Regions from separate parts of the Paenarthrobacter sp. genome, predicted to be linked through region 2. Evidence: predicted binding sites of a transcription regulator. Region 2 holds the regulator's gene; each other region holds the start of a gene.

Region 1 (9,885 bases), on a different contig from region 2:
GAGGCGCACCTCGCCGCGCTGTCGGTGTCCCCCATGGTCAGGAATTCCTCGTGTGCCCTGGCCAGGTACTCGATGCTTTGGGCATTCAAGCCAAGCAACATCGCCACCGATGCCGCCAACTCGATGTCCTGCGGAGGAAGACCGCCCCCGGCATCGGCGCGGGCGAGACACTCAAGCGCATCGCGCCAACGACGCTCGTGGAATGCCGAGCGTCCCAAGTCCAAATCTGTGTCCGGAACTGTCATAGCTCACCCTGCGACCGGGAACGGACCGGATGGCGCACCCAAGCCGCCGTAATAGCGTCAGGTTACCGCCGCCGTCGTACGCCCACAATAGCTCGCGACACAGGCCACGACTCCACCCGGAAACAACAAAAGCCCCGGTCAATGCGACCGGGGCTTTTGTGGAACAGGCTGTTAGTGCTGGTGGCCTGCGTGTGCGTCTTCTTCCTCAGCCGGCTTCTCGGCAACCAGGGTCTCGGTGGTGAGAACCAAGGCAGCGATGGAAGCGGCGTTGCGGAGAGCCGAGCGGGTGACCTTGACGGGGTCGATCACGCCGGCGGCGATCAGGTCCTCGTACTCGCCGGACTTGGCGTTGAAGCCGTGGTTGGCTTCCAGTTCGGAAACCTTGGCCACAACCACGAAGCCATCGAAACCGGCGTTCTGGGCGATCCAGCGCAGCGGTTGAACCAGGGCGCGGCGGACGATGCCAACAGCAGCTGCTGCGTCACCCTCCAGCGCCTTGACGGCCGGGGACTCGTCCAGCGCCTTGAGGGCGTGGATGAGTGCGGAACCGCCACCGGAAACGATGCCTTCTTCGAGGGCTGCACGCGTGGAGGAAACGGCGTCCTCGATGCGGTGCTTCTTTTCCTTCAGCTCAACCTCGGTGGCTGCGCCAACCTTGATCACGCCGATGCCGCCGGCCAGCTTGGCCAGGCGTTCCTGCAGCTTTTCCTTGTCCCAGTCGGAGTCCGTCCGGGTGAGCTCAGCACGCAGCTGCGCCACGCGGTCAGCTACGTCCTGGGCCGTGCCTGCACCGTCAACGATGGTGGTGTTGTCCTTGGTCACCGTGATGCGGCGAGCGGTACCAAGTACCTCAAGGCCAACGCTGTCCAGGGTCAGGCCGAGGTCCGGCGAAACAACCTGGGCGCCCGTGAGCGTCGCGATGTCCTGGAGCATGGCCTTGCGGCGGTCGCCGAAGCCCGGAGCCTTGACGGCAACAACGTTGAGCGTGCCGCGGATACGGTTAACGATCAGCGTGGAGAGGGCTTCGCCTTCGATGTCTTCAGCAATGATGAAGAGCGGCTTGTTGGCCTGCAGGGCCTTCTCCAGCAGCGGCAGGAAATCCTGCAGCGAGGAGATCTTGCCCTGATTGATCAGGATGAGGGCGTCCTCAAGGACAGCTTCCTGGCGCTCTGCGTCGGTAACGAAGTACGGGGAAAGGTAGCCCTTGTCGAACTGCATGCCCTCGGTGAGGACCAGTTCGGTCTGGGTGGTGGAGGATTCTTCAATGGTGATGACACCATCCTTGCCAACCTTGCCGAACGCTTCAGCCAGCAGTTCGCCAACCTCGTCGCTCTGCGCGGAGATGGCTGCGACGCTGGCAACCTGGGTGCCTTCGACTTCGCGGGCGTTCTCCAGGAGGCGGGCTGCGACGGCTTCGACGGAAACCTCGATGCCGCGCTTGATCTCGCCAGGAGCGGCGCCGGCAGCAACGTTGCGGAGGCCCTCCTTGACCAGTGCCTGTGCCAGAACGGTAGCGGTGGTGGTGCCGTCACCGGCGACGTCGTTGGTCTTGGTGGCTACTTCCTTGGCCAGCTGTGCGCCAAGGTTCTCGTAGGGGTCGTCAAGCTCAACTTCGCGTGCAATGGTCACGCCGTCGTTGGTGATCGTGGGAGCGCCCCACTTCTTGTCCAGCACGACGTTGCGGCCGCGCGGGCCAAGCGTCACCTTGACAGTGTTGGCGAGCTTGTCGATACCGGCCTCAAGAGACCGGCGGGCAGCATCGTTAAAAGCAAGCTGCTTTGCCATGGTTGTGTCCTTTCAAGACAGAAAACCCGCACCGCTGACGGTTGGAATGATTCCAACGCGACGGCGGTGCGGGGCTCCAGGAAGTTACTTTACGACGATCGCAAGGACGTCGCGGGCGGACAGAACGAGGTACTCGTTGCCGCCGGTCTTGACTTCGGTTCCACCGTACTTGGAGTAGATGACGACGTCGCCAACAGCTACGTCAACCGGTACGCGGTTGCCGTTGTCATCGAAGCGGCCGGGGCCGATTGCAACAACTTCGCCTTCCTGCGGCTTCTCCTGTGCGGAGTCCGGAATTACCAGGCCGGAAGCCGTGGTCTGCTCTGCTTCGAGCGGGCGAACAACAATACGATCCTCAAGAGGCTTAATCGAGACCGACACTCGGACTCTCCTTTTCATGAGCTGATTCATGGACTAAGAACTAGGGTGCCGGAGCGTACAACCGTCGTCGCGGTGCCGGAAGACGCTTGGCGTGATTAGCACCCTCCGGGGGAGAGTGCTAACAAGACTCTATGTAAGCGTTAGCACTCGGTCAAGGCGAGTGCCAGCATTTCGTCATGAGTGAACCTCCGTCACCGGCCGGTGAGGTCGTCCAGATCGTAGTCTTCGCCGTCGTCGTCCTCGTCCAACGGAACGTTGCCACGGTTCAGATAGAGCACTACGGCAGCGGCAACAGCTACGACGCCGGAGATCACCAGCGTGATGATTCCACCAGTCCTGGCGCCGCTATAGAGCTCGCGGATGCCCCGCGCTTCTTCCGTGGGGTCATTAACGCTCTTGCCGGCGACGGAATAGGTGGCGGCATTGAAGGAATCCAGCGCGAAGATGATGATCAGCAGGCCGATGCAGACCACCGCGATCACTGCCCCCGCGATCAGGGCCGGGCGAGCGAACTTTGTCATGGTGGAGTGATGCAGGGCTGCGTTGTCTTCCATGAAAACAACCCTATCCGGCTGATCCGCCGGTCACGTTGTCAAGCACCGCGCCGTTAGGCTTGATCCCATGCCTCACGCACCGCAGGAACAGATCGCGCCCTTGCTGACAACTGAAGGATGGGAGCTTCTTGCCTCTTTGGGGCCCTACCGCGAGGCCGACTCGTTCAGCGTCAATGCCGACCTCCGGAAGGCGGGTCATTCCCCTGATCTCGTAGCCGCGGTGCTCACGCAATCCCGGCTACGGACACGTGCGGAGGCGAAGTTCGGTGAATTCGCCCGGCAGATGCTCTTCACCCAAGCCGGCTTGGAACAGGCCACGCGCTTGAATGTCGCCGCACGGCACGCCGAGCGCTTCGCGAAGGCCGGCATCTCCCACGTTGCAGACCTCGGCTGCGGCCTTGGCGCCGATTCCATGGCGATGGCTTCCATGGACATTTCGGTGACAGCCGTTGAGATGGATGAAACCACTGCCGCCTGCGCCACCATCAATCTCATGCCCTTCCCGCATGCCACCGTGGTGCACGCGGATGCAACCTCCGTGGAGCTGGACGGGATGGACGGCGTATGGCTGGATCCTGCGCGTCGAACAACGTCAACCTCCGGCACCAAGCGGATCTGGGACCCCGAAGCTTTCTCACCACCGCTGTCCTTCGTGGAGCGCCTGGCAGCCACGGGGCGCGCCATCGGCGTCAAGATGGGACCCGGCATTCCCCACGATTCCGTGCCCTCAGGCTGCGAAGCCCAGTGGGTCTCAGTGGGCGGCGACGTTACCGAAGTGACCTTATGGTTCAACGCAGTGGCTCGCCCCGGCGTGCGTCGCGCCGCGCTGGTTATTGGGAGCCAGGGCGCCGCTGAAATCACCAGCGGCGCGGATTTCGACGGCGGCCCGGTAGCCGCCGTCGGGCCTGTTGAAGGCTTCCTCTACGAACCGGATGGTGCGGTGATCCGCGCAGGTCTGGTGGCCGACGTCGCAGATCGGCTGGGCGGGCATCTGGTGGACGAGCACATCGCCTACATCTGCGCCCCCGCACTGCACGACACCCCGTTCGCCCGCGCCTACAAGGTACTTGAGGTAATGCCTTACAACGTCAAGGCGCTCAAGGCATGGGTGAAGAACCACGGCGTCACAGTGCTGGATATCAAGAAACGCGGCACGGCTGTGACCCCTGAAGAGCTGCGGAAGCAACTGCTTCCCGCCAAACCGGCCAAGGGCAAGGATGCAAAAACGGCCACCTTGGTCCTTACCAGGATCGGCGAGGAAAGAGTGGCTGTTGTCGTGGAGCCAGTGACGACCTGATGCGTCACAAGAGTTAGCGGCGGGAGAATTCCGAGGCTTCACGCACCTGCTCAGCGCTCGGACGCACGCCCGTGTACAGGACGAACTGTTCCTCGGCTTGGATAGCGATGACTTCGGCGCCCGTAATCACCTTCTTGCCGGCTTGCCGGGCAGCAGTGATGAGCGGTGTCTCCGACGGCAGTGCCACGACGTCGAACACCACCTGGGCAGCGGAAACAGTGGCGTCGTCGAAAGACTGGGCGGTTTCATCCGCGCCCGCCATTCCCAGCGGAGTGACGTTGATGATGAGGTCCGCGGTTGAGCCGTTGACGTCGTCCTGCCACCCGAAGCCGTAAAGGTCTGCGAGCGCACGGCCGGTGCCCTCATTGCGGGCCACGATGGTTACAGCGGCGAACCCGGCGTCCCGGAGGGCTGCGGCTACGGCTTTGGCCATGCCGCCGGCACCGCGAAGCAGCACAGTGTGGCTGCTGGGAACCTGGTGGTCCTTCAGGAGCCGTGCGATCGCGATGTAGTCCGTGTTGTAGGCGGTGAGGACACCGTGGTTATTGACGATGGTGTTCACCGAATCAATGGCTTTAGCCGACGGATCCATGACGTCAACCAGGGGGATGACGGCTTCCTTGTAGGGCATGGACACCGCAGCGCCCCGGATCGGGAGGCCGCGGATGCCCGCTACCGCAAGGGTGATGTCCGCGGGGGCGAATGCCTTGTAGACAAAGTTCAGGCCGAGCAGATCGTACAGATAGTTGTGGAACCTGGTCCCGATATTGCTGGGCCGGGCCGCAAGCGAAATGCACAGGGACATGTCTTTGTTCAGGATTGGCATTCCCCCATTAAACAACGCCGTTAGGCTAGCCCTGCCGCGCCTTCATCCGCGGGTTGTTCTTGTTGATGACGAAGGTGCGCCCCCGCCTGCGCACGATCTGGGCGCCGGGGATCTTTTTGAGGGCACGCAGCGAATTCCTGACCTTCATGGTGTTTCTCCTTTGTGTTGGGTGTTGGGTGTTTAGGCCTAGAGGGCGTCGCTGAGTTCCAAGGGGTCATCCCAGACGCCGAAATCCTGTTTCATCTCCGCCTCCGTCAGTTGGCAACCGTCCAGCAGATCGATGATCTCCTGCGGATCAATGTCCTCCGACCTTCCAGTGATGGCCAGTACGGTTCCGCGGTCGCCATGGCTGGGGTGCCAGTCCAGGAGAGAGTCGACGTCGGCACCCGCCTTTCCCGGGCGCGACAGGCCAGGGGTGGATTCAGTCGAGTCGGCCAACCACGTTCCGGTGCTTTCCAGCCACACGCGCGGCCCGATTCCCTGGACGGCGATCCGCGTTTTCGGCGCCGAAGCAATCCACAGACGGCCACGCAGCCAGTGCGTACCGGCCGCCAGTTGTGGAAGCGCATCGCGGAAGCGTCCAGGATGCAGTGGTCGACCCGCTTTATGGAGCACCGTCCGGAAGGAACCTTTCGCTTCGTTGACGGGCACACGCACGACGCCGGGCCGGTTACGGGCCGATGCTTCGGCGTCGTCGAAGCATCCCGGCCGGTAGTCGTCAGCCGCGCCAACAACGCTGGCGTGGGACGCCAACTGGCCAAGCAATTCGACACCCAATAGCCACTGCGTGGAGCCTTCGCGAGGGTCTCCGGTCAGCACAGCACCCAGCCCGGGGTGCACCATCACGGTGTCCACCTGCCCGAACTCGCCGATCAGAAATTCTCCACTGGTGCGCTCATCAGTGGGCATGGACGTGAATCCTGATTCGAACAGCGTGTGACGGTCCCAGATATGGTCGTCCAGGTCTACGGGGTCCAGGGCCAGCACGGCGTTGTCGATTACCGCCGGGCGGCTCAATCCGCGCCGAAGCTCGGTAACGGCCATCCCGGCCGCGACGCCGGGCGGGAGACCCAGGACCACGTGGTCGAAGCCGCATGAGGCGAGCCGTTCCGCCGTCGGGACTACGTCCAACCTGACGGTGCAGCTAAGGCAGCCGTGCTCCAATTCCGTGGTTTCGCGCTCGAACAGCTGGCCGTTCCGATAGATGCGCCGCAGGACCAGCGAACCGTCCAGAAGATCGTGTAGGACCACCACGGAATTGGCGTGGGTTTGGCCGAGCCTGGCAGCGGCTGACTCCCGGCATTGGCTGTCCAGGGAACTGAGGACTGTGAGATGCATGCGTCGATTCTATTGCGAAGGATTCTCATTAGCAAATGAAGAGGCTGTTCCCCTTTAGCGCCCAGCAGTCACCTGCGTTCCGGCTGCATTAGACTTGATCCGACCGCTGGCGGCCCCACAGCGGGGAACCGTGTCCGGCTGAGACAGACTATGAGGGGACTACGTGCAGATTGATTTTGCGCCATCCAGGCAATCGACACTGGGTGTGGAATGGGAGTTGGCGCTCGTCAATGCACGCACAGGGGAATTGGTATCAGTGGCCAACGACGTCCTGAAGGGCGTCGCCGCGAACCACCCCGACCTCAACGAGGACGACGAACACCCCCATATCAAGCGCGAACTGCTCCTCAACACCGTGGAACTGGTCACAGGTATCTGCGAGACGGTCAAGGACGCCAAGGAGGACCTCAGCCGTTCCCTCGCCGCCGTCCGTGAAGTCACCGATCCAATGGGCGTGGAAGTGTTCTGCGCAGGCAGCCACCCGTTCAGCCCTCCCCTGCTCCAGCCCGTCACGGACAAAGAGCGCTACGCCAAGCTGATCGAGCGGACCCAATGGTGGGGCCGCCAGATGGTGATCTACGGCGTTCACGTCCACGTGGGCATCGACCGCCGGGACAAGGTCCTTCCCATTCTGGACGGCTTGGTCAACTACTTCCCGCACTTCCAAGCGTTGTCCGCCTCCAGCCCTTACTGGGCAGGCGAAGAGACCGGCTACGCGTCCCAGCGTGCGCTCATGTTCCAGCAACTGCCCACCGCCGGGCTTCCCTTCCAGTTCGAGACATGGGACGCCTACGAGTCCTACGTCCAGGACATGTTCACCACCGGTGTCATTGACGCGACGTCGGAAATCCGTTGGGACATCCGGCCGGTGTCGAACCTGGGCACCATCGAGATGCGCATCTGCGACGGCCTGGCCACACTTGAAGAAGTAGGCGCCATCGCTGCGCTGACGCAATGCCTGGTGGACGAGTTCTCCTCCATCCTTGATTCCGGAGGCAGCATCCCCACCATGCCGCCGTGGCATGTTCAGGAGAACAAATGGCGTGCCGCACGCTACGGCATGGAAGCCATCATCATCCTCGATGCCCAAGGCAACGAGCAACTGGTCACGGATCACCTCACGGAAACCGTCGCCCGGTTGGAGCCCGTCGCAGCGAAGCTGGGTTGCACCGAAGAACTGGCAGACGTTTTGAAGATCATCGAGCGCGGAGCAAGCTACCAGCGCCAGCGCCGAGTGGCCGCAGAACACAACGGTGACCTGCAGGCAGTGGTCATGGACCTCGTGCAACAGATGCGCAAGGGACCTGACGCGTAGCTGGCAAAGCTCAGGAAGGCACTGACACCGTAGTTACCGGCATGGAGGAGTCCGGAGCGAACCCGACGCCGCTGGGAGCAACGCCTGCCATGATCAGCTGCGCTCCGAGCGCGGCAACCATGGCTCCGTTATCCGTGCACAGGTCCAGCGGCGGAACGTGCAGCTTGATTCCGGCGGAGGTACAGCGCTGCCCAGTCAGTTCCCGGAGTCGCGAGTTCGCCGCAACGCCCCCACCCAGCAGGACGTCCGTAATGCCATGCTCTTTGCAGGCCAGGACAGCTTTTGAACTGATGACGTCCACCACGGCCTCCTGGAACGCTGCGGCGATGTCCGCCACGGGAACTTGCTCGCCGCGGGCTTCGAATTGCTCAACGCACCGGGCCACCGCTGTTTTCAAGCCGCTGAAGGACCAGTCGTAGCGGTGCGGGCCCTTCTCCTCCGCGGTGCCCATGTATTTGGGCTGTGTGAGCCCACGCGGGAAACGAATGGACTTGGGGTTGCCCTGACGTGCCAGTTTGTCGATGGCAGGCCCACCCGGATACCCAAGGCCAAGGATACGGGCCACTTTGTCATAGGCTTCCCCAGCGGCGTCGTCGATGGTCGATCCCAGTAGCTCGACGTCGTCCGTGATGCTTCGGATGCGCAGGATTTCCGTGTGCCCACCCGATACCAGCAATGCGCCAAGGTTCCCCGGCAGACTGCCGGCACCCAAGCCGGCGGCAGCAACGGCGTCGGGCGCCCCACCCGAAGCTGCCCTACCATCCAGCAGCCCGACGCCAACGTGCGCCACCAAGTGATTGATGGCGTAGAGCGGTTTGCCAGTGGCAACGGCAAGCGCCTTCGCGGCGCAAACCCCCACCATGAGCGCGCCGGCGAGGCCCGGACCGGACGTGACGGCAATGGCATCGATGTCGTCCAAGGTGACGCCTGCCTCGTGGAGCGACTCCTGCAAGGTGGGCACAAAGGCGTCCAAGTGTGCCCGTGATGCGATCTCCGGGATGACGCCGCCAAAGCGAACATGCTCCTCCATGGACGATGACACCGTGTTGGTCAGCAGGGTGGTCCCCCGCACGATTCCCACACCGGTCTCGTCGCAGGATGACTCGATGCCAAGCACCAGCGGCTGCTTTGGCTGTTCCGGATACTGCCCGCTCACGCTGTGGCTCCTTCTTGGGGTTTGTTCAGTTCCAGCCGCATGATCAGGGCGTCCGTGCCGTCCCGGTAATAGCGGGGACGGACGTGGATTTGCTCGAAGCCGAACCGTGAATACAGTTGCTGGGCGCGCGGGTTATCCGCCCGGACTTCCAGCAGGACGTCCTCGGCACGACGGCGCCGCGCCTCGTCAATCAGTTCTGTCAGAACGGCAGAGCCAATGCCTTTACCTTCGAATTCAGGCACGACGGCGATCGTCTGGACGTCCGCGATCGGCTCGATGCACATCAATCCGGCGTAAGCCACGATCTCCCCTGCAACCTCTGCCACCACGTAGCTCCGGGTCTCGGGCTGGGCCAACTCGTCAAAGAACATCTGCAAGGGCCAAGCGTCCACGGGAAACAAGCGGCGCTCCAGAGCCTCCACGGCCGGGACGTCTGCCTCCGTCATATCGCGCAGCGAAACCCCCGCGAGTTCCAGCTTGGGTGACAATTTCACAGTGCCCCTCCCATCAGAGTGCACGCTTCCTGGGGCCTGGCACCTGGGCGTCAGACTCTCGCAAATACAGGGGTGTTGAGTCCAGCAAGGCCTGCCCGGCAGTGAGCTTTGCCAAGGCGAATTGGCCCAGCGAGGCCGCATCCGGCTGGGAGGCGGCGAAATCTTCATCCGCCTTGAGGACATCGGCGTACAAGCCTGCTCCCGCGCCGAACACCGGCAACTCCGGAAGCTCAGACGCGAAACCAACATGGGGGCCGTCCACCAGTTCCGGAAGCTGGCCCTCGGCCAGGGTGTAACGGGCCCAGTAGACCTCTTTGCGCCGGGCATCCGTAGCCACCAGGAATTCGGGGGTGGCTGCGGTGGACTCCGCCACTTCCAAGGCGATGGCATCCAGGCTCATGAGCCCGTACAACGGCTTGTCCCACACGAAGGCGAGAGTGCGGGCGGTCGCGATACCGGAGCGGAGTCCTGTGAACGGGCCCGGCCCCACACCC
Region 2 (9,588 bases):
CCGAGGCGGGTCAGGAACATCTTCATCTGCTCCGGAGTGGTGTTCTGGGCTTCATCGAGGATGATGAACGCGTCGTTCAGAGTCCGTCCGCGCATATAGGCCAAGGGAGCGACCTCGATGGTCCCGGCAGCCATCAAGCGCGGGATGGACTCGGGATCCATCATGTCGTGCAAGGCGTCATACAGCGGGCGAAGATAGGGGTCGATCTTGTCGCTCAGGGTGCCGGGGAGGAAGCCTAGTCTCTCCCCCGCTTCCACCGCGGGCCGGGTCAGGATGATCCGGCTGACTTCCTTCGTCTGCAGGGCCTGCACTGCTTTGGCCATCGCAAGGTACGTCTTTCCAGTACCTGCCGGACCAATTCCGAAAATTACGGTGTTGTCGTCAATGGCGTCAACGTAGTTTTTCTGGTTCAGCGTTTTGGGCCGTATGGTCTTACCCCTGCTGGACAGGATGTTGTGCGTCAGGACATCCGCCGGATTCTGAACGGACTGCGTCCTCAACAGGGACACGAGCTGCTGCAGGATATCCGGAGTGACCACGGTCCCCTTCGCTACGAGCCCCCGGACTTCCTCCAAAAGACGCATGATACGTGGAATGACTGCGGAAGGCCCGGTCATGGAGAGTTCATTGCCACGGACGTGGAAATTGACGTCCTGGAACTGTTCCTCGATGTATCGCAAGGCTTCGTCGTGGCTGCCCAACGAGTGAACCATTTGGTCGGAGTTGTCGAACGTGACAACTTCCGTGCGCGTACCCGGTAGTGTGTGCGGGAACTCGGTGGGCGGCTGGTTGCCGTTTCCGGTCCTGAGCCGCCCGTTCAAAGATTCACTCATAGTGCTGGCCTTAGGCCTTTTCTCCTCCGGTTGGTCGTATTACTCCATCGATTCGACATTCGTGGCCGCTGAAAGGCGCCGCCCGGATGCCGGAATGTCTTCAATCCTACGCCAGCCCGGCCCGCGATGAACCTCAGCGGACGGCATCTTCGGGGCCTGCACCGTCACGTCAGACATATTGTCTCAACTCTGCATCAAGCGGGTATCAATCCTGTTTCAGTTGACGTCCGGCAACCCAATCCCGGCCGACCGCCGTCGACGATGTGCCAAGCTGGCATAGCGGGTGGGATCAGCACCCTGTGGTCCGGCCCCGGCGGCTGCGGCCGCCAAGAGACACGTTAAGGCAGGAAACCCATCGCAAAGCCAGTAAGCATCCGGAGCGGCGCGCACAGGCGGACGAGGTCCGTCATCGCCGTGCCAGCGATGTTTTCTGTCCTCTTGCTGACCGGGTGCATAGCCAATGGCGGCGATAGCCAATCAAGCATAAGTTCGCCACCGGTCACCGTCCAGGATGCCCCGGCCAGCAACGCTCCCCTGGAGACCACGCAGGCCTCCACCAAGATCCCGGTCTACTGGATCGGACGCAGCAAGGAAGAGGTCTACCTCTACCGCGAGTTCCGGGACATTCCCAGCGACGGGAACCCCGTAACCACCGCGCTCCGGATCATGATGTCTGAAAAGCCTTTGGATCACGACTTCTTTACGCCCTGGCAGGATCCGGAGAGTCTTGCCACCTCGATCTCCGGTAAAAACGTAATTACCGTTGATATCTCCCGGGACGCTTTCAATTCGAACCTCGACGCCGGAATGGCGCATCGCGCCGTTCAGCAGTTGGTCTACACGGCTACGGCAGCAGCCTCGTCGTCGGGAGTCATAAACTCGGGCCAGCAAATCCAGGTTGTCATTTTGGTTGACGGACACAAGGACTACATGGCGTTCGGGCAGGTGCAGCTCGGCCAGCCCATGGAACGGAACGCATCGCTGGTGGCGCCGCTCTGGATAATCGATCCGCAGGAAGAAACGTCCTTGCCGGCCGGCGTCGTGAAGTTCAACGGCCGTAGCACGGACAGCTCACGGCCCGTCAGCTGGCAGATCCTCCAAGAGAACAGCAAAGGCGAAAAGACCAGCCTGCTCACGGGCCAAACCGAGGCAACTGGTGAACCGGGACAATACGGACTTTTCAGCTTCAGCGCTACGTTGAAGGCCGGCAAGTATGAGTTGCGGGTTTCACAGGTCGACGAAGCCGGCGCAACCATCGAAGCGAGCACCGATACCCGCCTGTTCAACGTCGGCTAGCGACCGGGGTCGGATACTCTGCCGGTCCGTCCAACTGCGGGCTGGTTACCAGCGGCCCAGAACGTCACTGGCCAGAACGACGGCGGCAGGTCCCGCCGTCGACGACCGCAACACATGGTGACCCAATAGGGCCGTTACGGCACCCGCATCGCTGAGACGTGTAACTTCACGAGGTGAGATTCCGCCCTCCGGTCCAACGATCAAAAGGACCTCGCGCGGCGTACCTGAAGCCTCATTTGGCAACGCATCCGACTTTTCAAGGACAGTCCGCAGGGGGTTCTTGGCGTCTTCATGCAGGATGATGGCTAAGTCAGCGGTCGCAACACTCTTCGCCAGTGCGGAGGTGTCCACGATGTTTCGCACCTCAGGGATCCAGGCACGCCGCGCCTGCTTGGCTGCTGCAGTGACCACCGACTGCCACTTCGCGTGGGCTTTAGCAGCCCTTTCGCCCTTCCAACGCACGATTGCTCGTTCGGACTGCCAAGGAATGACGGCATCAATTCCTAGTTCCGTGGCCGTCTCGATGGCAAGTTCATCGCGGTCGCCTTTAGCAAGGGCCTGAACCAGCACCAACCGGATTTCGGGCTGCTCCTCGTGGACCACCTCGGATGCCTTAACGGTCAAGCTGCTTGATCCGGCGTCGACTACGGTGCCTATCAGCCGCACGCCCGATCCATCCGCCAGGTCCACCGGCTCACCCACAGCCAGGCGCTTGACCGTGACAGCATGACGGGCCTCAGGACCATCCAGCACGAAAGTGGAGCCCGGAATCACCTGGTCGAGGCTACCCGCCGTTGTAAAGAAAACGGGATTGCTCACCGCTACAGGTTACCCAGCTTGTCCCGCAGCTTCGCGAACATGCCGCCGCTTGCCACAAGCTTTCCTTCGGTGAACTGCTCACCGCGCAGCTTGGCGAGTTGCTGCAAGAGTTCTTCCTGGGCAGGGTCGAGCTTGCCTGGCGTCTCCACGTGCAGGTGCACCTTGAGGTCGCCTCGTCCGTAACCACGGAGGTGCGTGACGCCCAGGCCGCGGAGGGTAATGACCTCGCCCGACTGCGTGCCAGCCTTCACGTCGATATCCTGCGCGCCGTCGAAGGTGTCCAGCTGCAGCTCTGTACCAAGTGCCGCCGCCGTCATGGGAACGCTGAGCGTGGCATGAAGGTCATCGCCTTCACGCATGAACATGGAATCGTTGTTGACCCGGATTTCGACGTAGAGATCACCGGCGGGACCACCTGCGGGACCTGCTTCGCCCTGCCCGGACAACTGGATGCGAGTACCGGTTGCGACGCCTGCCGGTACTTTGATGGTGAGGGAACGGCGGCTACGGATTCGGCCCTGTCCATTGCACTCGTTGCAAGGGTCCTTAATGACCGTGCCAAAGCCCTCGCAGGAACCACAAGGTGCAGTGGTCATGACCTGACCAAGAATGGATCGGACGGCCCGCTGTACCTGGCCACTGCCACCGCAAATGTCACAGCGTTCCGGGTGGGTGCCCGGGCGGCAGCAGCTGCCGTCACAGGTGGGGCAAACCACAGCAGTGTCCACTTCAAGCTTCTTGTTTACGCCGAACACCGCGTCCTTGAGGTCGATGCGGACGCTGATGAGTGCGTCCTGGCCGCGACGGACACGCGAGGCGGGACCACCGTGGCCGCCGCCGCCACCAAAGAAGGTGTCGAAGATGTCCTGGAACGCGAAACCCTGACCGGAGTAGCCGCCACCGAAACCGTTGTCGGTGCCGTTCTCATTGCCAGTGGCATCGTAGACCCGGCGCTTCTGGGGGTCTGACAACACTTCGTAAGCGTGGGTCACGGCCTTGAACTGTTCCGCGACATCTTCACCGGGGTTTACGTCGGGGTGCAGTTTCCGCGCCAACTTGCGGTACGCCTTTTTGATCTCTTCCCCGGTGGCTTCCGGCGAGACTCCCAAAACGTCATAGTGGCTGCTCAAAGTCGGTATCTCTTCCTTGTTGTACTGCGGATTTTTCCTCGGACCGGCTTGTTCAACCGCCGAGAATGCGGGAAAGGTAACGGGCCACGGCGCGTACGGCTGCCATGGTGGTGGGATAGTCCATGCGTGTCGGACCGAGAATCCCCACTTTCGCGCCGGAGCCGTAGCCCGTAGCTACGACGGACGCCTCAGCCAGTCCGTCGTACGGATTCTCACGTCCAATGCTCACGGTGACGCCGCGGGGATCATCCCCCATGTCAGACAACAACCGGAGCATGACAACTTGTTCCTCGAGAGCCTCCAGCACAGGACCGATGCTCAACGGGAAGTCCACATTGGAGCGGGCCAGGTTGGCGGTTCCTGCCATCAGGATGCGCTCTTCACGGCTGGTGTCGCTGAGTGATTGCAACCCCTGAGCCAGCGTCTGCGCCACGCTGCGGAGCTCCGGCGGACACAAGGCGACTACCGAAGGAAGCACTTGGGGCAAAAGAGCCAGCTGGGTGGCGGCGATGCTGCCGAGGAAGCGCGACCTCAGGAGCATCAGCGCCTCGTTACTCACGTCAGAGCCGGCGTCGATGACCTTCTGCCCAACGCTGCCCGTATCCGCAATGAGGACCACAAGCACCTGTTTTGGGGCCAACAAGACGAATTCCACGTGCCGGACCAGAGCACGGTTGGAATGCGGATACTGCACGACGGCCACTTGGTTGGTCAGCTGCGACAGGAGCCTTACAGTTCGCTCCAGGATGTCATCAACATCATCCGGGCCTTCAAGCAACGAGTGGATCGCCCTGCGTTCGGCAGCCGAAAGCGGTTTGACTTGGGAAATGCGGTCAACGAAAAGGCGGTAGCCCTTGTCCGTTGGGATTCGGCCCGCGCTGGTGTGGGGCGCTGCAATCAGGCCTTCCTCTTCCAGGACAGCCATGTCGTTCCTGATGGTGGCACTGGAGACGCCAAGATGGTGACGCTCCACGAGGGCCTTCGATCCAACAGGTTCCCTGGAATGCACGTAATCCTCAACGATGGCACGCAGCACCTCAAGCTTGCGCGGCTCACTCATTGCTCCACCTCCTGACGACTACCTTGGTCCCTGCGACCGGTCAACGCGGGATCTCAACCGGACCACCACACTTAGCACTCAACATGCCCAAGTGCTAACAAGTCTAGTATGAGCCACCCCGTTGCTAGCATTGAAACCTCCCGTGGCCGGCTTCGGCCCGCGCCATAAACCCGCACAAAAGGTAGGAATCCCTTGGCTTTCGACAATTGGGGCCCGCAGGATCTGTCCGCTCCCAGCAAAAACCAGCTGCCGGAAGTGGCCGTACAGCGGGGAATGGTCCTCGAAGACGTGCAGTCGGGCTGGGTGGGCGAAGTCACTCGTGTTGAGAAATCAGGCGGAATGCACGTTGTCTCCCTTGAAGACAGGCGTGGAAAGATCAAGTCATTCCAGTTGGGATTCGGGTTCCTTCTGGAGGGGCAGGCCATCCGGCTAATGCCCCCTGCCGCCCGTCCTGCCGCCTCTGCCGCTCCTTCCAGCCGGACAGCGTCCGGATCCGTGAGGGTACAAGGCCAACGTGCCCAGGTGGCAAAGGCCAGCCGCATTTGGGTGGAAGGAAAGCACGACGCCGAGCTCGTCGAGAAGGTCTGGGGTGACGATCTCCGTGTGGAGGGCATCGTCGTGGAGCCTTTGCATGGCGTTGACGACCTGAAGTCAGCCATCGCTGCCTTCAATCCTGGCCCGGGCCGCCGCCTTGGCATCCTGGTGGACCACCTTGTCCCCGGGTCCAAAGAGTCGCGCATCGCCGCCGATGCAATGACGGTGCCCGGAGCGGCAGGAAACGTTTTGATTGTCGGCCACCCCTATGTGGACGTCTGGCAGGCCATCCGGCCAAAGGTCCTGGGCATAGAGGCTTGGCCTGCCGTTCCACGAGGGATCGATTGGAAGACAGGAATCCTCACAGCCTTCGGCTGGCCCCACGATACCGCAGAGGACATAGGCTTGGGCTGGCAGCGGCTCCTCGGAGCGGTTCGAACTTATGCCGACCTTGAAGCCTCACTCCTGGGCCGTGTCGAAGAAGTCATCGACTTCCTGACAGTTCCTTGAGGCGACGTCCATGAAGGAACAGCAACTACCGTGTCAACGGGGCGTTGGTCCCGGGAACTACGTTGGGGCCGGTATTCTGGGACAGCAATACCGCAGCATCTTTTAAAGCAAAGGGAAGACACCGTGGCAGATAACGCTCCTGAAGAACCGGGTAGCGCCGCAGGCCGGCCCCAGTACCATGGCGCGCCTGCCAACGCACTCCCGTTAACGGCCAGCGAAGACAGGCAGTGGGCTACGCTGGCCCACTTTGGCGGCATCCTGGGATGCCTGCCATCCCTTCTGATCTACTTGATTTTCCGGGATCGCGGGCCGTTCACCGCGCAGGAATCCAAAGAGGCGCTGAACTTCACGTTGCCTCCCACCATCGCCGCAGTGCTGGCCAACATTCTGGTGCTGCTGCCGGTTGTGGGCAACATCTTCGCCGTGATTGCCACAGCCATTTGGGTGGCCCTGACGTGCTTCTCAGTCTCGGCCGGAATCCGGGTAAACCACGGGCAACCTCACCGTTACAAGGTCAACCTGCGCTGGATAAAGTAGCCCCGCCCCTTTCGGGCGGGCGCTGCGGTTAGTCCGGAAGGATCCTGCGGACTACGGCGTCAGCCAACAGCCGCCCCTTCAACGTCAAGACAAGCCGGCCCTTGAACGCCTGAACGGGGTCCACCAGCTCGTCAGCAATCAGCCCGGCCATCGCATGCCTCCCGATCGCGTCCAATGCATCCACGGACAAGCCCGTTCCGAGCCGCGCTTCGAGCATGATGCGCTCAACTTCGCGGGTTTCAGCGTCGAGGGTTTCCCGGCCGGCGGCCGGCGAGCTTCCAGCAGCCAACCGTCCCGCATAGGCAGTGGGGTGCTTGACATTCCACCACCGAACACCTCCCACGTGGGAGTGTGCCCCTGGTCCGATGCCCCACCAGTCATCCCCGCGCCAGTAGGCAAGATTGTGCCGGCAAGCCTGTTCCGGTGTCCGGGACCAATTGCTGACCTCGTACCAGTTCAATCCTGCTTGGGAGATCATTTTGTCCGCCAACTCGTACTTGGCTGCGTGGTCGTCGTCATCGATTCCGGGTACTTCGCCGCGTCGAATCTGGGCGGCAAGTTTGGTACCGTCTTCGACGATCAGTGCATAAGCACTGATGTGATCCGGCTGGTATGAGAGCGCAGTTTCGAGTGACAGCTGCCAGTCAGCCATGGATTCCCCGGGCGTGCCGTAGATGAGGTCCAGGCTCACTGCAAGGCCCGCTTCACGTGCCCATTGCACCACCAGAGGCACGCGGCTTGGAGTATGGGTGCGGTCCAGTACTTTCAGAACGTGCGGGACGGCGGATTGCATGCCGAACGAGACCCGGGTGAATCCGGCATCAGCCAGCACCTTCAGAGATTCGGGGGTCACAGAATCGGGATTGGCCTCAGTTGTCACCTCAGCGCCGGGCTCCAAGCCCCAATGGTCGACGGCGGCGCGCAGGATCCGCGCCAGGTCTTCCGCCGGGAGGAGCGTGGGAGTACCCCCACCAAAGAAAACAGTGCTGAGAGGACGCCGAGGCAAACCGGACGCGTCCAGTGCCAACGACGCGAAGTCGAGCTCAGATACCGCCGTAGTAGCGTAAGCATCCTGCGAGGCCCCACCGCCAAGCTCGGTGGCCGTATAGGTATTGAAGTCGCAGTAGCCGCAGCGAACGGCGCAAAACGGGATATGGACGTAGAGCCCGAAATTGCGGTGCTCGACGCCGGCCAGCACCTGCGGAGGCAAAATGCCATCCGCAGGTGCAGGGTCGCCCAGAGGTAGGACGCTGGGCATTTACTTCTTGGCCTTGTCCTTGGACTCGTCAGTGGTCAGGGCTGCGATGAATGCCTCTTGGGGCACCTCCACGCGTCCAACCATCTTCATGCGTTTCTTGCCTTCCTTCTGCTTTTCCAGAAGTTTGCGCTTACGGGTGATGTCACCGCCGTAGCACTTGGCAAGAACGTCCTTGCGGATGGCCCGGATGCTCTCGCGTGCAATGATGCGTGATCCGATGGCGGCCTGGATAGGCACCTCGAATTGTTGCCTGGGAATGAGCTCACGGAGCTTCCCCGTCATCATCACACCGTAGGCGTAGGCCTTGTCACGGTGGGTGATGGCGCTGAATGCGTCCACTTGTTCACCTTGGAGCAGGATGTCCACCTTGACGAGGTCGGCCACCTGTTCGCCGTCGGCTTTCCAGTCAAGCGAGGCGTAGCCGCGTGTCTTGGACTTCAGGAGGTCGAAGAAGTCGAAGACGATTTCGGCCAGCGGGATCCAGTAGCGGAGCTCCACGCGATCCTCGGACAAGTAGTCCATGCCGCGCATCTGGCCACGGCGGCTCTGGCAGAGTTCCATGATGGATCCGACAAATTCGTTGGGCGCCAGGATGGTTGCGGACACCATTGGTTCACGGACCTCGGAGATCTTGCCCGTGGGGTACTCGCTGGGGTTGGTGACGTGGATAACCTTCTTGTCCTCCAGGGTCACCTCGTACTCCACGTTGGGAGCCGTGGAGATAAGGTCCAGGTTGTACTCGCGCTCGAGGCGCTCACGCGTGATCTCGAGGTGAAGCAACCCAAGGAACCCAACACGGAAACCGAAGCCCAGCGCTGCAGACGTCTCGGGCTCGTAAACCAGCGCGGCGTCATTGAGCATCAGCTTTTCGAGGGCGTCGCGGAGTACCGGGTAATCCGTTCCGTCCAGCGGGTAGAGACCGGAGAAGACCATCGGCTTGGCATCGGCGTAACCGCTGAGCGACTCCGATGCCGGCTTGGCCAGGTTGGTGACCGTGTCGCCAACCTTGGACTGGCGGACGTCCTTCACACCGGTGATCAGGTATCCCACCTCACCGACGCCCAAGCCCTTGGACGGTGTGGGCTCCGGGGAGCTGACACCAATCTCCAAGAGCTCGTGCGTGGCCCTGGTGGACATCATCTGGATGCGTTCCCGGGGGTGCAGCATGCCGTCAACCACACGGACATAGGTGACCACGCCGCGGTAGGTGTCATAGACCGAGTCAAAGATCATGGCGCGTGCCGGAGCATTGGGATCGCCAACGGGCGCGGGAAGGTCGCGGACAATTTTGTCCAGCAGCGCTTCCACACCTACGCCGGTTTTACCTGAAACCTTGAGCACATCATCCGGATCGCCACCAATCAGGTTGGCAAGCTCAGCCGCATACTTCTCGGGCTGCGCGGCCGGGAGATCGATCTTGTTCAAGACCGGAATGATGGTGAGGTTGTTTTCCATCGCCAAGTACAAGTTGGCAAGGGTCTGGGCCTCGATGCCCTGGGCAGCGTCCACCAGCAGCACTGCACCTTCACAGGCCGCCAGGGAACGGGACACCTCATAGGTGAAGTCGACGTGGCCGGGAGTATCGATCATGTTCAGCGCATAGCTGTTGCC
Region 3 (9,885 bases), on a different contig from region 2:
GAAACTCCGGAATATTCATATTTTCAAGGCACTCCTTTCCTTGCCGGAGGGGCAGCGGGTTGAACTTGAACCTGAGGAAGCGGGAAAGGCACTCGCCGCGCAACTGAGCTTTGAGCGGAAGGCATCAAACCAGGAGCCAGCCCAGACTCCCCGCACGCAGCGGCTCCTGAGCTCCGTTTATCCACACATGCCGGTTAACCTGCTCCACGGGTTGTTGGCGGATGCCGGCAATGGCGAGATAGCGGAACTGCTCGATCGTCACCGTGTCACAGGTTTCACAGTGCACGCAGCAGGCGGGCGCCGGAGCATTCCGAATACGTTTGTCTTGGAAGATTCATACATGGCCCTTGACCCTGAAACAGGCGATATTAGACAGCGCTATCGCGGCGGGCAGCAGGCCGGGGAATCCAACTAATTGCAGTAAGGGAGAGTTCCTCCGCAAACACGCGGGATGGTGCTTGATGTCCTTGGGCCCAAGCTCAGCCACCGATTGGATCGCCGATTTTTCCCGGCCCGATAGACTTGGGGCTGCATGTCCGCATGCGCACCGAGCTTTTGAACACTGCACCAAAACCCTGAGATTGGACACGGCCACCTTGCGAGAATTCAGCGCCCGCTTTGCCACCGCCGAGGAAATCGATAACTGGGACAAACATGTCACGGCGAACCCGAACGGCGGCAACATGCTGCAGTCGGATGCCTACGCGGCGGTCAAGGACGGTAACGGCTGGCTGGTCCGGAGGCTCGTCATCGAGACTCAGGAATACAGCAGCTACAACCTGCTCCTGGAAAAGAAGTTCCCCGTGATGGGCAGGCTCTGGTACCTCATCAAGGGACCGGACGTCCTGGATATCGCCGACATCCAGCCTGCTCTGACAGCAGTGGCTGCGCTGGCACGTGAGACGAAGATGAACGTCTTCACCATCAAGATCGAGCCTGACATCATCGAGTCGGACCAGGCAACGGCACAACTGAAAGCCGCGGGTCTGGTCAAGGCCCCCAACATCCAGTCCAACGACTCCACGGCCGTGCTGGATATCTCCGCTCCCGCCAATGAAGTTCTCCGCAGTATCTCCTCCAGGGCCCGTAACGCAGTCCGCAGGGCAGAACGCGAGGGGTGCGAGGTGGTCCAGGAAGAGGCAGGCCAGCAGACGTACAAAAAGCTCTACGCCCTCATGCAGAACACCGTAAACGCCAAGGGCGCCATGCCGCTGCGGAGCTACGACTACTACTCCAAGTTCTGGGAAGAGTTCTGCAGCCGCGGCCAGGGACACTTCTTCTTCATCCACGAGGACGGTGCACCAAGTGTCGGCGCTTTCGTCATCAACTACGGCTCCAAAGCAACGTACAAGGACGGCGGCTCCACCCAGAACCGCAAGCAGTACGGTGACTCCCATCTGGCCCAGTGGGCGGCGATCCAGCGCATGCAGGAACTCGGATGCGTGGAATACGACTTCTGTGGCACACCCCCCGCTGCGAGGATCAAGGACAAGACCCACCCCCTGTACGGCATGGGATTGTTCAAAACGAGCTTCACCAAGACCGTCACGGACTTCGTCGGTTGCTATGACCTCGTCCTGGGACCTGTCCGTCACAAGCTGTGGCTTAAGGGCGCGGAACGCATCTTCCGTCGACTCGAAACCATGCGTACCGGCGGCCAGTTTTACTGACCGCCACCCGCGGCCAGCAAATCAACTTCAGGCCCGCCCCGGCCACCAACGGGTGCATTCTACTTTTTAGGTTAGGTTATTTCTTTGACTCCGATCGAGGCTGGAACCGACATGGAATTTGTGATTCTCAGCGACGCTGATTTCGAAACATTCGCCAAGGGACACCCTCAGGGCAGCTTCATCCAGTCCATGGACCTCACGCGCTTCCAGCGTGCCCGTGGCCAGGAAGTTGAGCTTTTTGGCGTGACGCGCGGCGACAGCCTCATTGCTGCGGGGAAGCTCGTCTACTCGTCCAACCGTCTGGGCTACAAAACCGCAGATTGCGCCAAGGGACCCCTGATGGACTACAGCGACCCCACAGTGGTGCGCTTCGTCGTCGAGCAGTTGAAAAAGCACGCAGCCTCTAAGAAGGCTGCAGAGCTGCGTATCTCGCCCAACATCCGGTACATTGCACGTGATGAAGAGGGCGCCGAACACCCCGAAGTTGAGGATAACCGTCCGCTGCTGAAAGAGTTCGAAGGGCTGGGCTTAAAGCACCAGGGCTTCGACATGAACTTCGCCAACATCAACTGGATGTTCATCAAGCAGCTGGACGGGATCGCCGATTCCGAAGAGCTCATCATGGGCATGAACTACCGCACCCGCAAGGCCATCCGTAAAGCCGAGAAGAACGGCGTCTACCTGGAACAGGCCACGCTGGAAACGCTGGATGAGTTCTACAACGCGCTGAGCACGGCCGGCGATGAGAAGGGCTTCACGTACCGCGAACGCGAGTACTACGAGCAACTCCTCCGGAATACTTCGGACGAGTTCACTAAGCTCATGATGGCCAAGATCAATATTCCCGAATATCGGGCCTCCATAACGGAGCGCCTGGATGCTGAATCCAAGACTTTGGCAGACCTCAAGCGTGAGGTCGAGGAGACCGGCAGCAAGAAGAAGGCCAACCGTGTCAAAGTTGTCCAGGACCTCGTGGACAGCTACGAGCGCAGCCTCAAGGACATCGAACGTTTCCCCGATTCCGTAGGTGTCGCTACGGTGGCTGCCATCCATTTTGCCTGCTCCGGTGACGAACTGGTGTGCGTTATTGGTGGCACGGTTCAGGATTACATCTACTTCAACGGCGCCACGTCATTGTATTGGGGCATGATGCTGCACGCCCTGAACAATGGTTACTCGCGCTACAACTTCTACGGCACGTTCGGCATCCAAGGCCAGGACGAGACCGGGCACGGCGGGTACGAATTCAAGAAGGGCTTCGGTGGCGAGGTTGTCCAACTGGTGGGCGATTTCGTAGCACCGGTGAACCCGCTCGTCTTCCACGGCTACCGTGCGGTCAGGAAGCTTGCAGGGGCCGCCCAGACAGTACTGGGACGATTGCCACTTGAGAAATTGCCGGTAGTAGGAAAACTTCGGAGGAATCGCTAATCACACAAGCCAAGGGAGGATCACCGCGTGACTGAACGCCCCGACGGGTCCGCCAACAGGCCCCATACCGACGGGTTGCCCAAGACCCAGCCGTTGCGGCCGTCCCAGGTCCGGCAGAATGTCAACGCCAAACGCATGCTGATGCGCTTGGTTCAAGGTGACAGCCCGCCGACGGCACCCATGAACATCGTGGACCGGTTGGCCGGAAGTCCCTACGCCAACCCCACCATCCAAGTCGTGGGTGTGGACGCATCGGCCAGGAAGACCATCGATTTCGCTCTTCATCTTGCTGAAGTCATGTTCCGTTACGGTGCGGGTGCCCTTGAGGTGGAGACCAGCATGATTGCGGTCACCGCCGCCCTTGGCCTGAAGAACGTTGAAGTGGACATCACCAACCAGTCGGTGGCCATCAACTACGCGCCCAAGGACCAGACGCCCGTCACGCTGCTCCGCGTGGTGCGCTCGTGGACCAACAATTACGCCGGCCTTGCCCAAGTTCACCAATTGGTCACGGACATCGTGGCAGGTGGAGTGGGCCGTGACGAAGCTGTGCGCAGGTTGAATGAAATCATCCGCAGTGCCAAACCCTTCCCACGGTGGATGGTCACCATGGCCTTCGGCATCTTCGCTGCAGTATTCGTGGGCGTCCTCGGCGGGGGCATCGGTGCGTCCGCGGTCGCTTTTGCTTCCAACATCCTCATCAGCCTCCTCTCCCGGCAACTTGCCAGATGGCGGACGGCTGACTTCTTCAACACCATGGCGTGCGCGTTCCTGGTCACCTTCATCGCGCTGATGCTGCGTTGGGCGGGTGTGGAAATTGCGCCATCCATTGTGGTGGCGGGTGGAATCCTGCTGTTGCTCCCGACAGGTCGTCTCGTGTCCTCAGTACAAGACGCCATCAACGGCTTCCCGGTAACGGCAGCGGGCCGGTTTCTCTCGACTTTACTCACCTTCGGTGCGATCGTTGCGGGAATTGGCGTAGCCGTGGTCGTAGGAACGCTGATGGGCAGTGCAGTCCTGGATGTCACCCAGACATTCCCCGACGCGTATCCCTTGTGGATTCAAGCGGTCCTTATTGCTATCGCGGTTGTAGCCATCGGCGTCACCGAGCAGACGCAAATGCGGCTGTTACTCCCGACGGCGGCAGTGGGCATAGTGGGCTTCTTCGTTTTGTGGGGTGTGGGCGAAGCCGGCCTCGGCGACCGTTTGTCGCCAGCCGTCGCTGCGGTGGTCATCGGCTTGCTGGGTCGCGTGGTGGCGCTCAAGCTGGGTGCCCCGCAACTCGTAGTGGCCGTCCCCGCGGCGCTGATCCTGCTGCCCGGTTTGACGATCTTCCGTTCCATGTACGCCCTCACAGTTGAAGGTGGCAATATCCTGCTCGGTGCAGGTGGCATGCTCAACGCCGGCGCCATTGTGCTCGGAGTAGCGGCCGGCATCGTGCTCGGTGACAACCTGGCCAGGCCCCTGACGAAGGGCCTGTCCAGCAACGAACGGCGCAGGGTACGCAGACGCTAATGAAACCAAGCGAACGGCGCCGCCAGGAGGCGGCGCCGTTCGGCTTTAACGACTGCGGCTAGATCTGTCCCACTGGGAGCTTCTTCTCAGCCTGGAAGACTTCCTCCACGCGACCCTGTGCCCAATAGCCGGACAGCGAGACCTGAGAGCGCTCCAAGCCGCGCTGCACGAAGAAGATCTCGCGGAGTGCCTTCATGTAGCCCCGCTCGCCGTGGGCGAAGACGTCCACGCGTCCCGGCAACCATTCAGTGGCACGGAGGGCTTCGAGCAGCAGTTCGCTGGAGCCCGCTTGAACGCCCTTGCGGAAGAGCCAGTGCAACTCCACACCGGCAGGGGCGGAAATCGGAAGAATGTCGGCCTCGCTATCCACCTCAAGGAACACGGTTCCGCGGGCTTCGGGAGCAAGAACCTCGACGCAGGCTGCGATGGCCGGTATCGCGGCGTCGTCGCCGGCGAACAAGTACCAATCGGCATCGGGGGAGGGGTTGTACCCACCGCCCGGACCTGTGAAGATCAGCGAATCGCCGGGCTTGGCAGCGGCAGCCCAGGGACCGGCCAGTCCTTCATCGCCGTGCACCACAAAGTCGATAGCCAGCTCCTGTGCTTCCAGGTCTACCCAGCGGATGGTGTACGTGCGGGTGTGGGGCCACTGCTCACGGGGCATGGTGTCGCGGATGGCCCACAAGTCCATCGGGAGTTCGTACTCGACACCCGGCTGGGGAAACACAATCTTGATATAACGGTCCACGTATTCGTTGTTCGTGTAGTCGCTGAAACCAGGTCCTCCCGCCACGATGCGCACCATATGAGGCGAGAGGCGTTCATTTCGCAGGACGGTCAGGTTGACCTGCGGGCGGGTTTTGCGTGAGGCGGACGAAGTGACGGGGAGAGCAGTCATGAAGGTAAGCCTAAGCTAATTTCCTGCGCATCGGCTGGGTATGAGTCGAAGGTTACGGACCCGGCGGAACAGGACTACAGAACAGGCAATTCCCAATTAATGGGTTCAGCCCCCAAGCCAATCAGTAGTTCGTTGGTCCGGCTGAAGGGCTTGGAGCCGAAGAATCCTCGTGATGCAGAGAGCGGACTCGGATGGACTGAGACGATGGAAGGCGCCCCGCCCAGCAGGGGCACCACGCCCTCGGCGTCCTTTCCCCACAGGATTGCCACCAGCGGACTTTGGCGCCCCGCTCCGTCGGTGCGATTGGCGACGGCGGTGACCGCCGCCGTCGTGATGGCCTCCCACCCTTTGCCGCGGTGGGAGCCGGCATTTCCCGCTTCGACACTGAGGACACGGTTCAGGAGCAGGACGCCTTGCTCCGTCCAGGCGCTGAGGTCGCCGTGGACGCGGGGCGGAAGGCCGAGGTCGTCGTGGAGTTCGCGGTAGATGTTGGCGAGGCTCCGAGGGATGGGGCGGGTAGGGCGGGAAACGGCGAAGGACAACCCGATGGCGTGGCCCGGGGTCGGGTAAGGATCCTGGCCGAGAATCAATACTTTGACGTCCGCCAGGGGCTGTTTGAAGGCGCGCAACAGGTTCTTTGCAGCAGGCAGAACTTGGGCGCCATTGGCCGATTGACCCGCGACATAATCCAGTGCCTCACGGAGCTGGCCCTCGACAGGGCGCAATGCGTCAGCCCAATCGGGAGCCATCAGCTCTTCCAGCGGCTGTTTGAGCAGGGCGGCGAAGCCCGGGCCAGCAGCATCAGCCGGTTCAAGATCAAAGAGTGCATCCACGCCAGTCACCACGCCATTGTCTCCCGTGCGGGGCGCGGCTGCGAATGACACCGTTGTTATTCGCCCGTAACATGGGGGGTAGGACATTTTCCCCATCAAGCGTCGAAGGAGTGTGCCGTGGCAGAACCAGCACCGGAACCGATGGCGTCGCGGGCAACAGGCTTTGCCCTTGAGGACCTCGCGGCCGAGACCCGCAGTGACTCGCCGTTGAGCGAGCGGGACCAGCAGATGTTGGCGCTGGAGCGGCAATGGTGGAAGTACGCCGGAGCCAAGGAACAGGCTATCCGTGAGCTGTTCGATCTCTCCGCCACGCACTATTACCAAATCCTGAACGCGCTCATGGATACCGAGGACGCGTTGGCCCACGATCCCATGCTCGTCAAGAGACTGCGTAGACTACGTACGTCCCGCCAGCGTGCGAGGACTGCACGTCGCTTGGGGTCCGACGCGTAAATCGCCAGGCTGATCTGTCAGCAGCAACCAGCAAGGACATCGCTTCACCATGACCAAATATGCCAAGGACGAATTCGACCAGGTTCCGCAGAACACGTCCCGCCAGGGCGTTCATCGCGACGCCCAAGAGACTGCACGCCCCACCCTGTGGCCGGTCCTGACCGTCGGGGCAGTGGCCTTGGTGCTTGGACTGGTGGCCTTCCTGATCCTCCCCAACCTTGGGCTGGTAGCACCCAGCGCTTCGTCGAACACCACGACGCCGGCACCCTTGCAAACGTCTGCGGCACCGTCCGTTGCCCCCACTGAATCCAGCAGCGCGCCCCCCGCTTCCAGCGAACCCAGCAGTGACCCGACGCCGTCGGAATCTCCTTCCGCTACTCCATCGTCGGCCCCCGTGGACAAGGCCACTCCAGTGGCTGTCTATAACGGCGCCGGTACGGCAGGCTTGGCAGGCCGGGTAGCTGGCCTCGTCCAGGGCGACGGTTGGGCGCTAAGTACCGTAGGAAACTGGGGCGGACTGCCGCAGCAAACATCCGTGATCTTCTACAACGCTCCGGAGCAGAAGGCCAACGCGGAGGCGCTGGGTACCTTGCTGGGCATCCAGACAATCGTGGAAACGCCCGAGGTTCAACAGCCACTGGTGGTTGTGGCCGGGCCCGGCTACCAGTAGGCATCAGGCCCCTCCCGAGCTGAAAAGCCCCAACTCGGTTAAGCCTCAATAACAAAAGTGATGCCCTGCCCTTCCACGGCAGCGCGCCGCTGGTGACAGTGGTTACAGTGGACTAATTCCGGTACGGAGATCCCGGCTGCCGGTCTTGGCTACTGTGAAAGTGTGGGCATCATGGCTTTGGGAACCGTCAAATGGTTCAACGCCGAAAAAGGCTACGGATTCATCACTGTGGATGAATCCGGCGACGACGTCTTTGTGCACTGGTCTGCCATCCAGATGGATGGCTTCCGCGCCCTCGAAGAAGGCCAGCGGGTTGAGTTTGAACTGGGGGAGGGCCAGAAGGGTCCGCAAGCCGAAGGCGTCCGCGTCGCGTAGTTCGATTGCGGCGTCTACGCCAATTCCCCTCAGCCCACGGCTGAAAGCCCTTGGTTTATCAACCAAAGTGGCATCTCTGCTTGCACTCTCCCCGGTCGAGTGCTAATTATTGATTTAGCACTCCTATGGTTCGACTGCTAAGTCCGGCCCGGTTGACCCCGGCGGCGGGCAGGTAGTGAACCGGCGGAGGATCAAGAAACACCTTGGTGGGGTGAGGTCCGGAGCGCGGGGCATACAGAGGCCGCAAACGAAGGACCGTCCGTCGCGGGCACCCCATCTGATAGGTACCTTCTTAACGACTGTCCCGAAAGGACTACCGCCGTTATGGCCAAGATCATTGCATTTGATGAAGAGGCACGCCGCGGCCTCGAGCGAGGCCTGAACATCCTCGCAGACGCCGTCAAGGTCACCCTCGGCCCGCGTGGACGCAACGTCGTCCTCGAAAAGAAGTGGGGCGCCCCCACGATCACCAACGATGGTGTTTCCATCGCCAAGGAGATCGAGCTGGACGATCCTTACGAGAAGATCGGTGCAGAACTGGTCAAGGAAGTTGCCAAGAAGACGGATGATGTCGCTGGCGACGGTACCACCACTGCAACCGTTCTCGCCCAGGCACTGGTGAAGGAAGGCCTGCGCAACGTTGCCGCCGGCGCCGACCCGCTGTCCCTTAAGCGCGGTATCGAGAAGGCTGTTGAGGCAGTCATCAGCGAACTGCTGGCCTCCGCCAAGGAAATCGAAACCAAGGAAGAGATCGCAGCTACGGCTTCCATCTCCGCCGGTGACCCGGAAATCGGCAGCCTCATCGCCGAGGCCCTGGACAAGGTGGGCAAGGAAGGCGTCATCACGGTCGAGGAATCCAACACCTTCGGCCTTGAGCTCGAACTCACCGAAGGCATGCGCTTCGACAAGGGTTACATCTCTGCTTACTTCGTCACCGACGCAGAGCGTCAGGAAACGGTCCTCGAAGACCCGTACATCCTGATCGTCAACTCCAAGATCTCCAACGTGAAGGAACTCGTCACGGTTCTGGAGAAGGTCATGCAGTCCAACAAGCCGCTGCTGATCATCGCCGAAGACATCGAGGGCGAGGCCCTGGCCACCCTGATCGTCAACAAGATCCGTGGCACCTTCAAGTCCGTAGCCGTCAAGGCTCCGGGCTTCGGTGACCGCCGCAAGGCTCAGCTGGCCGACATCGCCATCCTCACCGGTGGCCAGGTCATCTCCGAAGAAGTTGGCCTCAAGCTCGAAAACGCCGGCCTGGAACTCCTCGGCACCGCCCGCAAGGTTGTTGTCACCAAGGACGAAACCACCATCGTCGAAGGTGCCGGCGACGCCGAGCAGATCGCAGGCCGCGTGGCCCAGATCCGTGCCGAAATCGAGAACTCCGACTCCGACTACGACCGCGAGAAGCTGCAGGAACGCCTGGCCAAGCTGGCCGGCGGCGTTGCAGTCATCAAGGCCGGTGCCGCAACCGAAGTTGAGCTCAAGGAACGCAAGCACCGCATTGAGGACGCAGTCCGCAACGCTAAGGCTGCTGTTGAAGAAGGTATCGTTGCCGGTGGTGGCGTTGCCCTCATCCAGGCAGGCGCAAAGGCATTCGCCAACCTCACCCTGCAGGGTGACGAGGCAACCGGTGCCAACATCGTCAAGGTTGCCATCGACGCACCGCTGAAGCAGATCGCCTTCAACGCTGGCCTCGAGCCGGGCGTTGTGGTGGACAAGGTTCGCGGCCTGCCTTCCGGCCACGGCCTGAACGCTGCCACGGGTGTCTACGAAGACCTTCTGGCTGCCGGCGTCAACGACCCCGTAAAGGTCACCCGTTCGGCTCTCCAGAACGCTGCTTCCATCGCTGGTCTCTTCCTGACCACCGAGGCTGTAGTTGCCGACAAGCCCGAGAAGAACGCTCCGGCTCCCGGTGGCGACGACATGGGTGGCATGGGCGGCTTCTAGGCCTCCCTGCTGTAGCGATACAGCCCCCGGCATCACGCTGAACAGCATCACGACGGCGGTCCTCACCTTTTGGTGGGGGCCGCTGTTTTGTTG

What was found. Region 2 encodes HrcA, which represses chaperone genes, less so after heat shock. Its sites were predicted from a motif close to TTNGCACTCGNNNNNNNCGAGTGCNAA; they were not measured.
Region 1: a site for HrcA is predicted at 2,552-2,578, ahead of groES (co-chaperone GroES). Genes of this name have one in related genera too.
Region 3: a site for HrcA is predicted at 7,957-7,983, ahead of groL (chaperonin GroEL). Genes of this name have one in related genera too.

What each region holds. Positions count from the first base shown of each region.
Region 1 covers NZ_JAPSHI010000001.1:398,073-407,957, forward strand. The annotation lists gene RIF72_RS01805 (LuxR C-terminal-related transcriptional regulator) at 1-245, opposite strand, end outside; gene groL (chaperonin GroEL) at 417-2,030, opposite strand; gene groES (co-chaperone GroES) at 2,115-2,411, opposite strand; gene RIF72_RS01820 (hypothetical protein) at 2,603-2,965, opposite strand; gene RIF72_RS01825 (class I SAM-dependent methyltransferase) at 3,033-4,262, shown strand; gene RIF72_RS01830 (shikimate 5-dehydrogenase) at 4,276-5,088, opposite strand; gene ykgO (type B 50S ribosomal protein L36) at 5,114-5,236, opposite strand; gene RIF72_RS01840 (GTP-binding protein) at 5,275-6,426, opposite strand; gene RIF72_RS01845 (glutamate--cysteine ligase) at 6,590-7,741, shown strand; gene tsaD (tRNA (adenosine(37)-N6)-threonylcarbamoyltransferase complex transferase subunit TsaD) at 7,752-8,897, opposite strand; gene rimI (ribosomal protein S18-alanine N-acetyltransferase) at 8,894-9,391, opposite strand; gene tsaB (tRNA (adenosine(37)-N6)-threonylcarbamoyltransferase complex dimerization subunit type 1 TsaB) at 9,405-9,885, opposite strand, start outside.
Region 2 covers NZ_JAPSHI010000028.1:33,290-42,877, forward strand. The annotation lists gene RIF72_RS16900 (PhoH family protein) at 1-833, opposite strand, end outside; gene RIF72_RS16905 (GerMN domain-containing protein) at 1,257-2,129, shown strand; gene RIF72_RS16910 (16S rRNA (uracil(1498)-N(3))-methyltransferase) at 2,175-2,948, opposite strand; gene dnaJ (molecular chaperone DnaJ) at 2,951-4,078, opposite strand; gene hrcA (heat-inducible transcriptional repressor HrcA) at 4,131-5,138, opposite strand; gene RIF72_RS16925 (DUF3097 family protein) at 5,331-6,182, shown strand; gene RIF72_RS16930 (DUF4870 domain-containing protein) at 6,306-6,719, shown strand; gene hemW (radical SAM family heme chaperone HemW) at 6,748-7,977, opposite strand; gene lepA (translation elongation factor 4) at 7,978-9,588, opposite strand, start outside.
Region 3 covers NZ_JAPSHI010000004.1:2,086-11,970, forward strand. The annotation lists gene RIF72_RS04460 (hypothetical protein) at 1-415, shown strand, start outside; gene RIF72_RS04465 (peptidoglycan bridge formation glycyltransferase FemA/FemB family protein) at 582-1,670, shown strand; gene RIF72_RS04470 (peptidoglycan bridge formation glycyltransferase FemA/FemB family protein) at 1,782-3,098, shown strand; gene RIF72_RS04475 (threonine/serine exporter family protein) at 3,126-4,613, shown strand; gene RIF72_RS04480 (siderophore-interacting protein) at 4,672-5,511, opposite strand; gene RIF72_RS04485 (uracil-DNA glycosylase) at 5,586-6,356, opposite strand; gene RIF72_RS04490 (DUF3263 domain-containing protein) at 6,462-6,797, shown strand; gene RIF72_RS04495 (LytR C-terminal domain-containing protein) at 6,847-7,467, shown strand; gene RIF72_RS04500 (cold-shock protein) at 7,639-7,842, shown strand; gene groL (chaperonin GroEL) at 8,167-9,792, shown strand.